Regions from separate parts of the Paraburkholderia sp. EG304 genome, predicted to be linked through region 1. Evidence: predicted binding sites of a transcription regulator. Region 1 holds the regulator's gene; each other region holds the start of a gene.
What was found. Region 1 encodes FNR, which switches genes on or off when oxygen is low (the NO sensors DNR and NnrR bind a similar motif). Its sites were predicted from a motif close to TTGATNNNNATCAA; they were not measured.
Positions count from the first base shown of each region.

Region 1 (4,774 bases):
ACAGTTCGTCGAGCACATCGTGCTGTCGGCCGGGCGCCCGGTGTTGCTGGTGCCGTCGAGCGGCACCTTCGCGGCGCCGGGCCGCCACGCGCTGATCGCGTGGGACGGCAGCCGCGAAGCGACCCGCGCGATCCACGACGCGCTGCCGTTCCTCGCGCATGCGGCAAAAGTGACGCTGCTGACGGTGCATTCGTCCGCCGATCGTCCGCCGCAGGGCATGGCTGCGGGCGACGACATCGCCCTCACCGTCGCGCGTCACGGCGTGAAGATCGACGTGCGCGAGCTGAGCGTCGCGGACCGCACGCCGGTCGGCGACGCGCTGCTGTCGCAGGCGGCCGACCTCGGCTGCGACCTGATCGTGATGGGCGCCTACGCACATTCGCGCCTGCACGAAGTCGTGCTGGGCGGCGCGACTCGCACGATGCTCGAGTCGATGACCGTGCCGGTGCTGTTGTCGCACTGAAGTGCGCGCTTAAGGAGCCGCCATGTTTCACCGCCTACTCGTCGCGCTCGACGGCAGCGCCACCGCCTCGCGTGCGTTCGACGCCGCGCTGACCCTCGCCGCCGAATCGGGCGCCGAGCTGATGCCGCTGTACGTGATCGACGTACCCATCATCGCTTACGACGCGCCCGGCTTCGACCCTTCCACGATCGAGGACGCGTTCATCGAGGAAGGCAAGCGGATCACGGCCGACGCCCAGAGCCGGATGAGCGCGCGCGGGGTCACGGGCACGGCCCGCACCGTCGAAGCCTCGATCACCGGCGAAGACGTCGCGCATCGGATCGTCGAAACGGCGCGCGAATGGCACGCCGACGCGATCGTGATGGGCACGCATGGCCGCCGCGGGTTTCAACGGCTGATGCTCGGCAGCGTCGCCGAGCGCGTGCTGCGCCGCGCCTGTTGCCCGGTGCTAATGATTCCCGCCCAGGCGAGCAGCGCGACGCGCGGTTAGTCAGCCCCGCGAGCGCCGACAGCGGACTCACCTGAGCGGACTCACCTGAGCCGCTAGAAACTGGCTGCTGCGCGGCGCGGCGCTTCAGGGCCGCGGGTGGCCTTGTTCGTCATGCCGCACGATCAGCACCGGTATGTCGGTCGCCCGTACCAGCGACTCCGCGACGCTGCCGAGCAGAAAGCGCTGCACGCCATGGCGGCCATGCGTGCCCATCACGATCAGATCGGCCTGGATTTCGTCGGCGACGCGCGCGAGTACCGCCGACACGTTTTCAGCGTAAGCGTCGATCACCCGCACGCCGCCCGGCACCTGCGCCTCGCGCAACAGCTCGCGCGGCCCATCGAGCGCGCGGCTGGCGAAATCTTGCGCCGCGCTCGCCGGCTCCGGCTCGAAAGCCACGTCGGCATTGTTCGACCACTTGCCGTGCCCCACCACGCAGCAGGCTTCGAGCGTGGCGCCCGTCAGCTTCGCGAGCTTCAGCGCCTCGGCGAAGGCGCGCTGCGCGCTGGGACTGTCGTCGAGTGCAACCAGAATTCGTGCATACATGTCGGACTCCCTGTGAAAGCGCTGGCATGACCCGAAGTGGCGCCGTCGCGCGTTTGCACCGACAGTGTGAAGCGCGCGCCGCCACGCGGCTTGACGCAGGTCAACGGGCCGCCGCTCGGCGTCGCCGCCGCTGGACGGCATCGCCAGCAAGCCACTAGGAATATTCCTACAACCACTGCCTGAACTCCTAGCACCGCTTAAAGCGCCGCCGATATATTTCCAAGGTTAGGTCGCCAATACTGGTCGGTATGGACAGCCCCCCGTCAGCCACCTTATCGAGAGTTTTTCTCGTCGACGATGCGACCGAGGTCCGGCGCCGGCTTGCTTGCCTGATCGCGCTGATTCCCGGCATCGAAATCGCCGGCGAGTCCGCGGGCGTCGAGCACGCGTTCGACGACATCGTCGCGAGTCGCGCCGATGTCGCGGTGCTGGACCCGTGTTTCTCGGGCAAGACCGACCTGCTGCTGCTCGCTGCGCTGTCGCGGGCGCGGCCGTCCATCGTCAGCATCGTGCTGACCAATCATGACGCGACGGCGTTTCGCCGCGCGTGCGAAGCGGCGGGCGCCGACTTCTTCTTCGACAAGACCTCGGAGTTCGAGCTCGCCTGCCGCGCCATCGAAGCGATTGCCTATGCGCGCCGTGCGCATCGGGTCTGACCGCCAGGAGCCGATCATGCAAGTTGCCGCAGTCCGTGAACCCCGCCACGACGCGCCTCGCACCTCGCACGTCGTACCGATCCACGTCGCGCCCAGCACCGCGGCGGCACGCCACGCCGTCACGCGCTGCTCCACCTGCGCGATGCGCGCGATCTGCATGCCGCCCGAGCTGACGCCGGACGAACTGAGCCGGCTCGACGCGTTGATCTGCTCGACGCGCTCGATCAAACGCGGCGACGCGCTGTATCGCGCGGGCGACGAGTTTCAAAGCATCTACGCGATACGCGCCGGCTCATTCAAAACCGTGGTCATGCATCGCGACGGCCGCGAGCATGTGACCGGCTTCCAGATTGCGGGCGACTCGCTTGGCCTCGACGGCATCGGCGAGGGCAAGCAGAATTGCGATGCGATCGCGCTCGAAGATAGCGTCGTGTGCATCATTCCGTTCGCGCAGCTAGAGGCGATCTGTCGCGAGATCAAACCGATGCAGCATCACATCTATCAGATGATGAGCGGCGAGATCGTGCGCGAATCGAGCCAGATGATGCTGCTCGGGACGATGACCGCCGAGCAGCGCGTCGCGACGTTCCTGCTGAATCTGTCGAAGCGCTTCAAGGCGCGCGGCTTTTCGGCCGCGGAGTTTCATCTGCGCATGACGCGCGAGGAAATCGGCTGCTTTCTGGGCATGAAGCTCGAAACGGTGAGCCGGATGTTCTCGAAGTTCCAGCGCGAACGCCTCGTCAAGGCGAACGGCAAAACGATCCGCATCGAAGACCCGGAACGACTGGCTCGGGTTTGAGCGTCGGCGCGGCGCTCGCCTCACGTTCGTTCGCGGGACATGCCGGGTGGAACCGGCGCTCCTGAACTGATATAACTCAGTGCGTTGCGGTACGCGACCTTGCGTGGCCGCCCGGAGGAGCGATGGGTCTATCGAGCGGCGAGTCTTCCTGCTTCACCAGTGTTGCGTCCGGGTCGGACGTGTCCGTCGAGGATCGCTATTTCATGTTGGTCGAAGCGGTACAGGACTACGCGATCTTCATGCTCGACCCCGCCGGCCGCGTAACCAGCTGGAATCCCGGCGCACAGCGCATCAAGGGCTACACGCCCGAAGAAATCGTCGGCCAGCATTTCTCGAAGTTCTATACCCCGGAAGACATCGCGGCCGGCAAGCCCGCTCGCGAACTGGAAACCGCCGCAACCGTCGGCCGCGCCGAGGACGAAGGGTGGCGTGTGCGTCGCGACGGTTCGCGTTTCTGGGCCAACGTGGTCGTTTCCGCCGTGCACGATGCGTCGGGCGCGCTGCTCGGCTTTGCCAAGGTCACCCGCGATCTGACCGAGCGTATGCGTCTCGCGGAACTCGAACGCGCGAGTCAGGTATCCACGCACACGCAGATCGCCCGTGAAAACGAGCAGAAACGTATTGCACGCGAACTGCACGACGATCTCGGCCAACGGCTGACGGCGCTGAAAATGAGCGTCGCGCTGCTCGAAGCGAAGCTGAATCAGCAAGCCGACACCGAGCCGCTTGCGGCGCAAACGCATGAGCTGCAAAAGCAGATCGACTGGATGGCCGCTTCGCTGCGGCGCATCGCCGCCGATCTGCGCCCTCCGCTGCTCGACGACCTCGGACTCGCCGCCGCGCTCGACTGGTTGGCCGAAGACTTCACGAAACGCTACAACGTGCGCTCGAGCGTGCATCTCGAACCGGCCGAGCCGGTATGCGGCGAATTCGCGGCAACGGCGCTGTTTCGCATCGTTCAGGAGGCGTTGACGAACGTCGCGCGGCACGCCAAGGCGAGGCGCGTACGCATCGACATGATCTGCGCGGGCCCGACCGTATCGCTCGATATCGACGATGACGGCGTGGGTGTCGCGCTGGATCAGTCGCAGGGAACAACTTCATTCGGGCTGCTTGGCATCCGCGAACGGGTGCGGCAGTTGCGCGGCAACGTGTCGTTCACCAGCTCGCCCGGCCACGGTTTCAGGATCTCGATCCAGCTACCAGCCGACGCGCTCGTGTAGTGCTCACACGCCGCCGCGCGCCGCTACCGGGGATTACTCCTCGGGCGCTTCCTCGCCGATCTGCTCGCGCATCAGCAACACCGGACAGGTCGAGAAACGCAGCACCCGCTCCGCCACGCTGCCGATCACGAGGCGCCGCACGCCGCGCCGCCCATGCGTGCCGAGCACGAGCAGATCAGCGTGGACCTGCTCGCCGTGGCGCAACACGATCGTGGCGACGTCGTCGGACAGGCTCTCCGACTCGATCATCGCGGGCCGGCAACGCACATCGGCGGCGGCGCAGGCCTGCTCGGCCTCCTCGAGCACCGAGTGGCCGTCCTGGCGCAATGCTTCGACTAGCGCGAGCGGGTCGTAATAGCCGGCATAGGAAAAGATCGGCGTCTTGTCGACTACATAAACCGGATGCACGACGGCCTTCGTCAACGCGGCGAGATTCACCGCTTCTTTCAGCGCGCGTTTCGAGAAAGTGCTGCCGTCTAGCGCGACGAGGATATGTTGGTACATGCCGATTCTCCACTGAGGTTGGATTTGTCAACGCGCGTGGCGCGCCCCTGCTACAGATAAAAAGGCCCGCCCGCACTGCCCGGATGCGGCTCC
Region 1 covers NZ_JBKGUA010000069.1:11,016-15,789, forward strand. The annotation lists gene ACLFKU_RS38200 (universal stress protein) at 1-463, shown strand, start outside; gene ACLFKU_RS38205 (universal stress protein) at 486-953, shown strand; gene ACLFKU_RS38210 (universal stress protein) at 1,038-1,499, opposite strand; gene ACLFKU_RS38215 (response regulator) at 1,748-2,155, shown strand; gene fnr (fumarate/nitrate reduction transcriptional regulator Fnr) at 2,172-2,954, shown strand; gene ACLFKU_RS38225 (PAS domain S-box protein) at 3,077-4,177, shown strand; gene ACLFKU_RS38230 (universal stress protein) at 4,211-4,681, opposite strand; gene ACLFKU_RS38235 (universal stress protein) at 4,732-4,774, opposite strand, start outside.

Region 2 (4,774 bases), on a different contig from region 1:
ATATCGCGCAGGTCGAACGCTTTGCCCGAAACGCCGCGCACCGTGCCCGACCACAGCTTGTTCCCGATGAACAGATTGCGCGTGATCCACTCGATCTCTTCCCGGTTCATCAGGTAGTAGCCGCCCCACCAGCGCTCGAACTCCAGGAAGCGCGGTGGCTCCGTATCGATGTTGTCATACACGCGATAGTATTTGTCCCACAAGGTATTGGCAGGGTTCAGGTACTCGAAGTTTTGCACGAGATACGCGCCGTCGAACTTGCCGTTGCCGAGGTCGGACGAAAACGAAGCGAGCCACGTGCCGCCCAGCAGGCCGCCCGCGTAGCGCATCGGGTTATCGCCCACGCCCTCGCTCCACGAGCCGCTCCAATACGACATCGGCGCGCCGTTGATGACGACCGGTCCAGTGTCTTCAGCCGACGAGCTCGCCAGCATCATCGCGGCCCAGCCGCCCTGGCAGTTGCCGATGATCGCCGGCTTCGCGCTGTCGGGATGCAGCGAGCGCACTTTCTTCACGAACTCCTGTTCGGCCGCGCATACGTCGAGCAAGGTCTGGCCCGGTTCGGGATTCTGGAAGAACACGACGAAGTACACGGGATGGCCCGCGCGCAGAGCGACGCCGACCTGCGAATCGTCCCTGAAGCCGCCAATGCCCGGACCGTGACCGGCGCGCGGATCGATGATCAGATAAGGCCGTTTATTCGCGTCGACGATGACGTCTTCGGGTGGTGTGATGTGCAGCAGCGCATAGTTCACAGGGCGCGCGAAATGCCTGCCATCGAGCACGACGTCATAGTCGAAGTGAAGCGCGGGCTTGAGCCCTTGCGACGTGTTCTCCACGTACTGAGTACCGCGCTCTCGCATTGTGTCCCAGAACAGCAGCGAGCGTTGTGCGACATCGACAGCGTAATGCCATGCGCTCAAAGGGTTCAGTTGCGCCCCGGGTGGGAAGGTACAGCTCTGGTCCATGCGGACGCCGTCACTGACGGCGTCGCGCAAGCGTTTCCCGTATTGATTTACTGCATTCTGCGCGCGTTTTTGCAGCACGTAGGCGATGTTTCCGGCGATTTCCTGACTGCGTGCGAACTGCGTGGCTGCATCCATGACTACGTCCTCCACTGCGACATTGGCTGAGGGCGCGCGCGGCGGCCCCGGCTGTCTCGCGGGAGGACTCGCACGCGCGCACCGATTGACGTGCAACTTGTGAAGACTACTCGTGCGGCACCGTGCCGATCTGACATGGATCAATGCCTTCGTTCGTCTGGTCAACGATGAGCCGTCAACTGGACGCGCACGGCGCGCGATACCGGCACAAGGCAGTGGCTCATTCAAAGTTCCGTGAGTACGATCCGGCCGTCGACCTTGCCTTCGCGCAATGCGGTGAACACTTCGTTAATGTTCTCTAGCCGCTCATGGTGGATATGTGCGCGCACTTTTCCCTCGGCCGCGAAATCGAGCGATTCCTGCAGGTCGCGACGCGTGCCCACGATGGAACCGCGAACCGTGATGCCATTCAGTACCGTGGAAAAAATCGGCAGAGGAAAGTCGCCGGGCGGCAGGCCGTTGAGCGCGACGGTACCGCCGCGGCGCACCATGCCGAGCGCTTGCGCGAACGCGCCGCGCGAGACAGCGGTCACGAGAACGCCATGTGCGCCACCGATCTGTTTCTGGACCTCGCTCGCAGGATCGGACGTCGAGGCGTCGATGGTGATTTGCGCGCCGAGTTTGCGCGCAAGTTCCAGCTTGTCGGGCGCGACATCCACGGCAACGACATGCAGGCCCATCGCGACGGCGTACTGGACCGCGACATGACCGAGGCCGCCGATGCCCGAGATGGCGATCCACTGACCGGGCCGGGTGTCCGTGACCCGAATGCCTTTATATACGGTGACTCCGGCGCAGAGGATCGGCGCGATTTCGTCGAACGCGACCCCGTTCGGTAGATGACCTACGTAGTCCGGATCGGCGACCACATATTCGGCGTAGCTGCCGTTCACGGAATAGCCGGTATTCTGCTGCTCGTGGCAAAGCGTCTCCCAGCCCGTCTGACAGTATTCGCAGTGACCGCATGCGGTATAGAGCCACGGCACCCCAACGCGGTCGCCTTCCTTCACGTGCGTGACTCCCGCGCCAATCGCCGCGACATAACCGACACCCTCGTGACCTGGGATGAACGGCAGGCGAGGCTTGACCGGCCAGTCACCATCGGCGGCATGAAGGTCGGTGTGGCAGACCCCGGAAGCCTTCACGTTGACGAGAATCTGACCCGCAGCGGGCGCAGGAACCGCCACTTCTTCTATCCGCAGCGGCTCGCCGAAGGCATGGACTACCGCAGCTTTCATGAATTGAGCCATCAGTCGCTCCTCAGTGAGTTTGTGATTCTCACGAGTATCCTCGCCAGGCCCGCTAGTGTTTTGCGATAGATCAACGTAAACGACCGTCCTAACGTATTGATCTAAGAGCGTAAGTGGAAGCGGACCGTTGCACCGACATCATCCAGCGACTCAAGTTTCTCCAGTACCGGACCTGACGAAGTGCAGGAAAACAAGGCCGCCAAAATGGCTCGAATCGAATCGTCCGTCATTCCTTCCGGATTGCACAGCCGGAAGAAACGCATGCCGTCGCAGAGGCTGAGGAGGGCCGCCGCGAGCGCTTCAGGTTGAGCAGGCCGGCCGCCGTCGCCTGGACGCACGCCTGCGCACAGACACGCGGCCAGCTTCGCCAGCTTCCTTTGCCGCAACCCGGTGACCCGCTCCCGAACCGTGCTATCGCGCGACGAGAGAAGGCCCGCTTCGACCCACAGCGGGAAGCAATCATTGTCGAATTCAGCGCAACTCAGACGCGCGAGTGCGCGACCCTTTTCCTGGTCCGGCGCGCCAGGCGATTTGATGATCGCCTGCCAGTCCGCGCACGTCTTTTCTACATCGCGTTGCAGCAATTCGAGTAGCAGTTCCTGCTGACTGCTGAAGTTTGAATAGAAGGCGCCGCGTGTGTAGCCGGCCGCCTCGGCGATGTGTTCCACACTCGTCGCGGCCAGGCCCCGCTCGATGAACGAACGGCGCGCTGCGTCGAGCAGGCGCTCTCGCGTCTGCTCTTTTTTGCATGCGCGTGTCAGGCGTACCGGCTTCATGGATGAATACAGACCGCCGGCATCAGTCCACCTCAACCGCGTTCGTCGACTGCACGAGGCCGATCTCGCCGACATACACGCTCTCGCCCAATACGCATTCGCGCAACGCATTGCCCAAGCCATGACGAATCTCGATCCGATAATGGCCGCTATCTTTGATGAGCCGCGAGAACCGGAAATCGCCGAACGCGTCGGTGACGGTTTCGGCCACCTTCCGATTGCACCAGTACAACGCAACGGCCGCATCAGCGACACACTCGACGACCTGCCCCACCTGCGCGCTGACACTGCCGCCGATAAAGCACGTCTCCCAACGATCGAGGCCGCTGTACCAGACGCGGGGACTGGTTTTTAACCTCGGTTCCAGAACTTTGAGTCCTTCCCGTCTTGCCTTCTCTGCCATCGCGGCGTCATCGAGCCTGACGGTTTCGAAAACGCCCGTTGGGCAGGCCTGTTCGCATCGCGGGTGCGGCCAACCCTGATCCAGCAGATGGGCATCGAAGATCCATGTCTGCGGCAGTTGCAATGCCTCGTTCCATACGATCGCCTTGTATGGACAGGCCTTGACAAGGTCCTTTCTGCCCCGCGCCTTGTCCGGATCAATGATGACGATGCCGTCGGCGCGCTTGCGGATGGCATCGCCGCCTACACGCATGCAAGGTGCGTCGTCGCAGTGGTTGCACATCACCGGCAGGTACGTCGTCTCGACCATGTGCGAATCGCCTTGCACGCGGCGCATGATGCGAATGGCGCTTTCGGCATCCGCCGAAGCCGGTGCCGAGTAACCAGGAAACTCGTTGCCAACGTGCTCGTCGCGCGCGGCGATCACGCAGTTCTGGCAGTTCTCGCAGCGCCCGACCTTGATAACCAGATTCCACTTGCTCATGGCGTTTCTCCTCACGCTGCGCGACCGAGCAGGAACGCATCGGCGCCTTGCCATTTTTCGACCTGTACGAGGCATGAGTTCGGACTCATGCTGCTGGTGCCTGCCGTTTGCGACCGGTCGGGCGTGAGCATGTTCATGCAGCCGCCGATCTCGACACGTTCGCCGTCCACTTCGATCAACTGGAATTCCGCGCTTGCCTCATACGACTTGACGACGCCCGGGGTCAACAGAGCAGACACATCAGCCGCACAGATCACGGCGCCGCGGTCGTTGTAGACCTTGACGAGGTCGCGATGAGCAATGCCCCGCGCGGCCGCGTCTGCGAACCCAAGCCTCAGCAGCCAGAAGCGATGCCCGCCGATCAGCGCACGATGATCCTCGACGCTGTTGACTGACGAATTCTTGCCGTCGCAATGGGTATGAAAACTGTAGCGGCTGTGAGTTGCTATCAGTTGCAGGGGATAGCGCCGGGCCAATTCACTGCGCAATCCCTCCCAGGACGGGATATACCGGTTCAGCGGGGGTCGCTCGGGGTTATCGGCGGTGTGCCGCTTCAGCAACTCCGGCACGAACTCGAGCTTGCCGCTCGGCGTCTGCAGGCCCATCCCGAACTTTTCGGCATACTGCGACGGCATCGGATGCGGTTCCTGCAAATCCTTACGCCGACCTTCGGCGAACCACCGCATGTCGACGGGATGGCGCAATTCGGGCTTTTCTGGCGGTACGACGAAATAGCCTTTGCGGCAGAATTCGCGCCAC
Region 2 covers NZ_JBKGUA010000045.1:33,843-38,616, reverse strand. The annotation lists gene ACLFKU_RS33755 (DUF3141 domain-containing protein) at 1-1,103, opposite strand, end outside; gene adhP (alcohol dehydrogenase AdhP) at 1,328-2,353, opposite strand; gene ACLFKU_RS33745 (TetR/AcrR family transcriptional regulator) at 2,455-3,129, opposite strand; gene ACLFKU_RS33740 (4Fe-4S dicluster domain-containing protein) at 3,152-4,015, opposite strand; gene ACLFKU_RS33735 (molybdopterin-dependent oxidoreductase) at 4,027-4,774, opposite strand, start outside.
Region 2: a site for FNR is predicted at 2,414-2,427, ahead of adhP (alcohol dehydrogenase AdhP). Genes of this name have one in related genera too.

Region 3 (4,774 bases), on a different contig from region 1:
GCCGTCCAGTTGCCGGGTTCCGCCTTGGTGAACCCGTTCCTCCTGAGGCCACGGACGGCCGGAGTTGGCAGGGCGACGGTAAAGCGACCGGCTGCGCCCATCTACAGCCCACTACGAGGCGATCGCACAAATCACCGCCGCAGTTCAGTCGTAAGCGCGTCTCCATCACCGTGTAGATTTCGTCGTTGAGTTTGGCAACTCTGGTGCCCACCAGCACACGCCACTTGCACATCAGGCTCGGTTATCGTTCACGGATCGAGCACGAAGAATTGCACCCACAGTCGCAACGAAGGTTGCCCAACGCCGGGCAGCGCCATGGTCGTGAAAGTCGATCCGCTGCCCGGCAATGGACAACCTGCGACCCAACGCTCGATGGAGCTTAAACCGAAACACCGATGTTTGATGCAGATCTGTCCGTCGCAGCGGGTCAACAATGAAGCGAACTAACGGAGACGGTCGAAGACCTCGTGTTCGATCGACGCAGCGGACAGTACGCCCGCCATCAACGCAGCGGTGACGCCCGGGCTTGTCACATCTTGCCCCGTGAGAAAGAGTCGGGAAATCGGCGTGCGGATATTGAGTGCTTTTGAGAGAAACCTGCGCGAACTTACTTCGAGCCCATAGCTCGCGCCTTGTTGGGCCCCCGTGTATGACGACATGGTCAGCGGCGTGGAAACTTCGTGGAACGTGACCATCGGCGCCAGTTCAGGAAAATGGCTCGTGAACTGCGCCAGCAAGCTGCGAGCAAGCGTTGCCTTGAGTTCATCATATTCCTGAGGACGCTGTTGCACCATTGTCCCGTCCCAACGCGCGAAGAGGTCCCAGTTGATGATCGTCACAACTTCGGCAGTGTGCCGCTGTTTGTCGTCACGAGCATGCGCGGGATCCTTCAACGATGGGAACGAAACGAACAGTACAGGAGCGGACGCTTCCGCAGGTCCCTGCCATACGCCGCTACCTGCATCCCACGTCTCGTGAAACCAGTGATTCGCCCCAGACGCTCCATGCGCACGGATGTCACCGGTCAGACCAAGGTACAGCGTGACGTGGCAAACGGACGGCGAGAACGAGAGAATCTCTTTTGCCCATGCAGTCTCACGCAGATCTGAGGGCAACAATCCGACGGTGTTCCGCGCGCCGATATCCGAATATATTGCCGGTGCGTACAGGAGTGTTCCATCGTTGAGTTCCACGGCCGTGGCAGCATTGTTTTGCACATGCAGCGCCCGGACCTTTGCGTTCAGTCGGACCATGCCGCCTGCTTCTTCGACCACGGGAATAAGCGTTTCGGCGAAGACCTTCGCGCCTCCGATCGGGTAATAGCCGCCGTTCAGATAGTGACTCATCACGACGGCGAGCATGCCAAAGCTTGTCCGGGAAGGTTCCATGCCTCCGTAGTCGCCCCTTTGAGCAAAGAGAACCGCGCGCAGACGTGGGTCGCTGATCAGATCCTTGACGACATCGGCACTGCTGCGTCCCCACCACTTTCGAATTTCCTGCTCGTGCCAGATACCATATACGTTGCCGAAGAATCCCGCCAACGCTCTTCTCGTAAAGAGGGATCGTCCGGCATGAACCGCTTCAGCCAGTGCGTTGAAAAACGTATCGATTTCGCTTGCAGAGTGCGGGAACTTCGATTTGAGTTCGAGTTCCAGTGCTGGTTTCGGACGCGCGAAGTTTACCGTGAAATCATCGGGGAAATGTACAACGTCGTATACATCGCTTAGTGATGCGAATGTAATGGAGTTGCCGGTAAGCCAGTCGACCACTGAGCGCGCTTGGCCGTTCGGACCCATCTCGCCGAGATAGTGCAATCCAACGTCCCATTGAAAGCCATAGCGGCTGAATGACTGTGTGAGACCACCGGCCGTGTGTTGCTGTTCGAGTACAAGCACGACCCTGCCGCATCGCGCCAATGCCGCCGCACAGGCGAGGCCGCCGATGCCTGAACCAATGACGATTGCTTCCGGGTGTACCTGTTTTCCTGACATGCGCACCCCCGCATCAAGCCAATGATGCGGCTTTCGATAGCAAATCCTATGTCAGGCGAGTCGGAGCGAAATTGATATGTATCAATTCTGGTCGCAGCGCCCAATTCCCGGAAAAGCAATGGGCTTAGCCGAAGCATGGACTGCTTTGCAGCGCTTCGCGTTGCAGTGGCGGGCAATCGCCGGGTATTGATTTGCATCAAGTGAACAGTGTCCCGCGAGTCCATCATGTAACTTTTAGGAACGGGAAGACGATAAATGAAGGAACATGTCAAGGAAAAGATCCTGTCATTGCTGGATCAGCATCGGATCATGTCGATCGCCACGCTAAGGTCCGACGGTTGGCCGCAGGCGACAACCGTTGGCTATGTGAGCGATGGTCTGACGCTTTACTTCCTTTGCGGTCCGCAAAGCCAGAAGGCGGCCAACCTCGCTCGCGATGACCGCGTCTCACTTACGATCGACCACGACACGCCCGACCTAATGGCGATTACTGGTTTGTCGATGGCGGCGCACGCGCAAGTAGTGACTGATCGTGCAGAAGCGGAAAAGGTGTTGCGCATGCTTCCATTGAAGTATCCAGACGTTCATGCGCTGCCGCTGCCGATGCCATCGCCCGACGAAGTCCGTATATTTCGCGTGCGTCCAACCGTGATCTCAGTGCTCGACTATACGCAAGGTTTTGGTCACACCGATCTCTACACTTGCGATTCTCCTTCCCTGTTTCAATCGTAAAAGCGGATGACGCGACGCTCTCATGTCAGAGATCAGGTGGGCAGCCTGTATCAAAGTGGGTTGCCTCTATGCATCAAGTGTCTTCGTCATTGGCTTCGCGCTCGGCGCGGTTCGCGTTCTTCTGGTTATCCCGCACCTCGGCGAAACGCCCGCCGTGCTACTGGAAGCGCCGCTCATGCTTGCCGTGAGCTGGATTCTGTCACGGTGGATCGCCGGAAAACATGGCATGCTGACGGGGACCAGCGAGGCATTTGTGATGGGCGCAATCGCCTTTGCGATATTGATCTGTGCGGAACTGGGAACCGCGGTAATGCTGTTCAGGAAGACGGTACTAGAGTACGTTGCCGGGCTCGGATCCGTGCCCGGGGCGATCGGACTTGCCGCTCAACTCTGCTTCGCAATCTTTCCTGTTTTCCACATGCTTAGCAAGCGCATTTCATCGAGCGGGTAAGGGCGACATCGGGCAGCTCTGTTTGTCGCCGCTCATCTGCCAAAACGTCCGCTGACTTAGCCTTCGGTTTCGCTTCGGGCACTGAAACATCGCTCCGGTATCGCCGGACTCCAGCAACGCGCCAAGATACGCCGGGTAGTCGGACGAGCGTGTAATCCTTCTTGACCTGGCTCCGAGTGGTGCCATCCGAGCATTCGTCGGGAGGCAATCGCAGGCTGGGCAGAATTGTAAGGACCGGCTACAGCTACGCCGGAAAACTACTGGTTGTGGCCGGGTGGAGTTACCGCCATCCAGCCCGCGTCAGTCCGAAGATCCAGGCCCGTCTCGAAGGCTTGCCCAAGGCCATCATCAACCGCGCTTGGGACGCCGAGGCGCCCCCTGCGCCGACGATTCCGGCGGCTGACAGCGCGAGGAGCCGATCAACATCGCGGTCGTGGCTAGCGCCCGCGAACTGGCAGCATTCATGTGGGACGTCAGTCCGTGTCACGTTACGCGAACAACCCACCAACATGAGAGCGCCGCCGCACGTTCCGCCATGGCCACGATGTCGAAAAGAGGGCCGATGACGCCATGCCGGAAGAGTCGAATCTGGCGCTCCGTTTCTAGTCGTTCAACAACGTTGATTTGCATCAAAAGATGGCCAATCAGATGAGCACCTTAAGCTTAAGGCTGCAGAAGTATAAGGGTGCATCGTGCCTCTGCGACACCGTCGTATAAAAACACGGCTGATCGAAGCGCTCGATCTGGGCATGCTTCGACAGTACGGGCGGATGTGCGCACACGCGCTCGCGCGCGCCCCCGCGCGTTCCGGCGACGCGGCGATGATAGCCGGCTACATGGGCTCGGGCCAGACCTTCGACGACGCGATCATCGAGTTCGCGACGGATTACAGCTCGCAGAACGGACAGGACTCCGGCGAGTTCATTCGTGCGATTCGTGAGGGCCGCATACAGGCGACGACCGAGGAATAGGCGCGCTCGCCGTAACTTTTGCTGGAGAATCGAAGTGATCCGTCGGTACTTTCTGGCCACGCAGAGGACCGCGTTGCGGCTATCCGGATCGCTTACGCTGCTTGTCTGGCTGGCCGCGGGCGCGGCCATACATCAGAATCTAGACAGGGCGTTACCTGACAATACGTCAGGCGTGTCCGCTCCAGCGTGGTTGGGCGGACCGAGTCTGAGCAACGCGCTGGACCAATACGGCATTGCGCGTGACTCGATGAAAGCGCGCATCGTTGCTGAATGGTTGGAGAAGGTCGAGCAAGACCTGCCATCGAACGGCGCGTTCCCGGTGGTGTCCGTGCGCTCGAACAGATGTTTGTCGATGAGGGCAAACGTGAAGCGGTGATGTCGAGCGGCCTCGCGCGTCTGGCACCCGAAGACCGGCTGACCTACCTGCAATTGTTCACCCACCTGCTCGACGAATTCGTACCGGTCAACTGCTTTGGCCTCGTCGATATTAATGCCGCGATGAATCGGATCGCGCTTGCCCAGATGTCGGACGCGGAAGCAGAACTTTATCTGCAACTGATTTACAAGGTTCTCGTGAGTAGTGCATCCAGCGTGCCGGTAGGCTTGCCAACGCGGCAGCAATATTCAGC
Region 3 covers NZ_JBKGUA010000071.1:973-5,746, forward strand. The annotation lists gene ACLFKU_RS38445 (phytoene desaturase family protein) at 444-1,991, opposite strand; gene ACLFKU_RS38450 (pyridoxamine 5'-phosphate oxidase family protein) at 2,247-2,723, shown strand; gene ACLFKU_RS38455 (hypothetical protein) at 2,746-3,174, shown strand; gene ACLFKU_RS38460 (hypothetical protein) at 3,354-3,740, shown strand; partial or broken gene ACLFKU_RS38465 (DUF2252 family protein) at 3,900-4,145, shown strand; gene ACLFKU_RS38470 (hypothetical protein) at 4,488-4,774, shown strand, end outside.
Region 3: a site for FNR is predicted at 2,178-2,191, ahead of ACLFKU_RS38445 (phytoene desaturase family protein). Genes of this name have one in related genera too.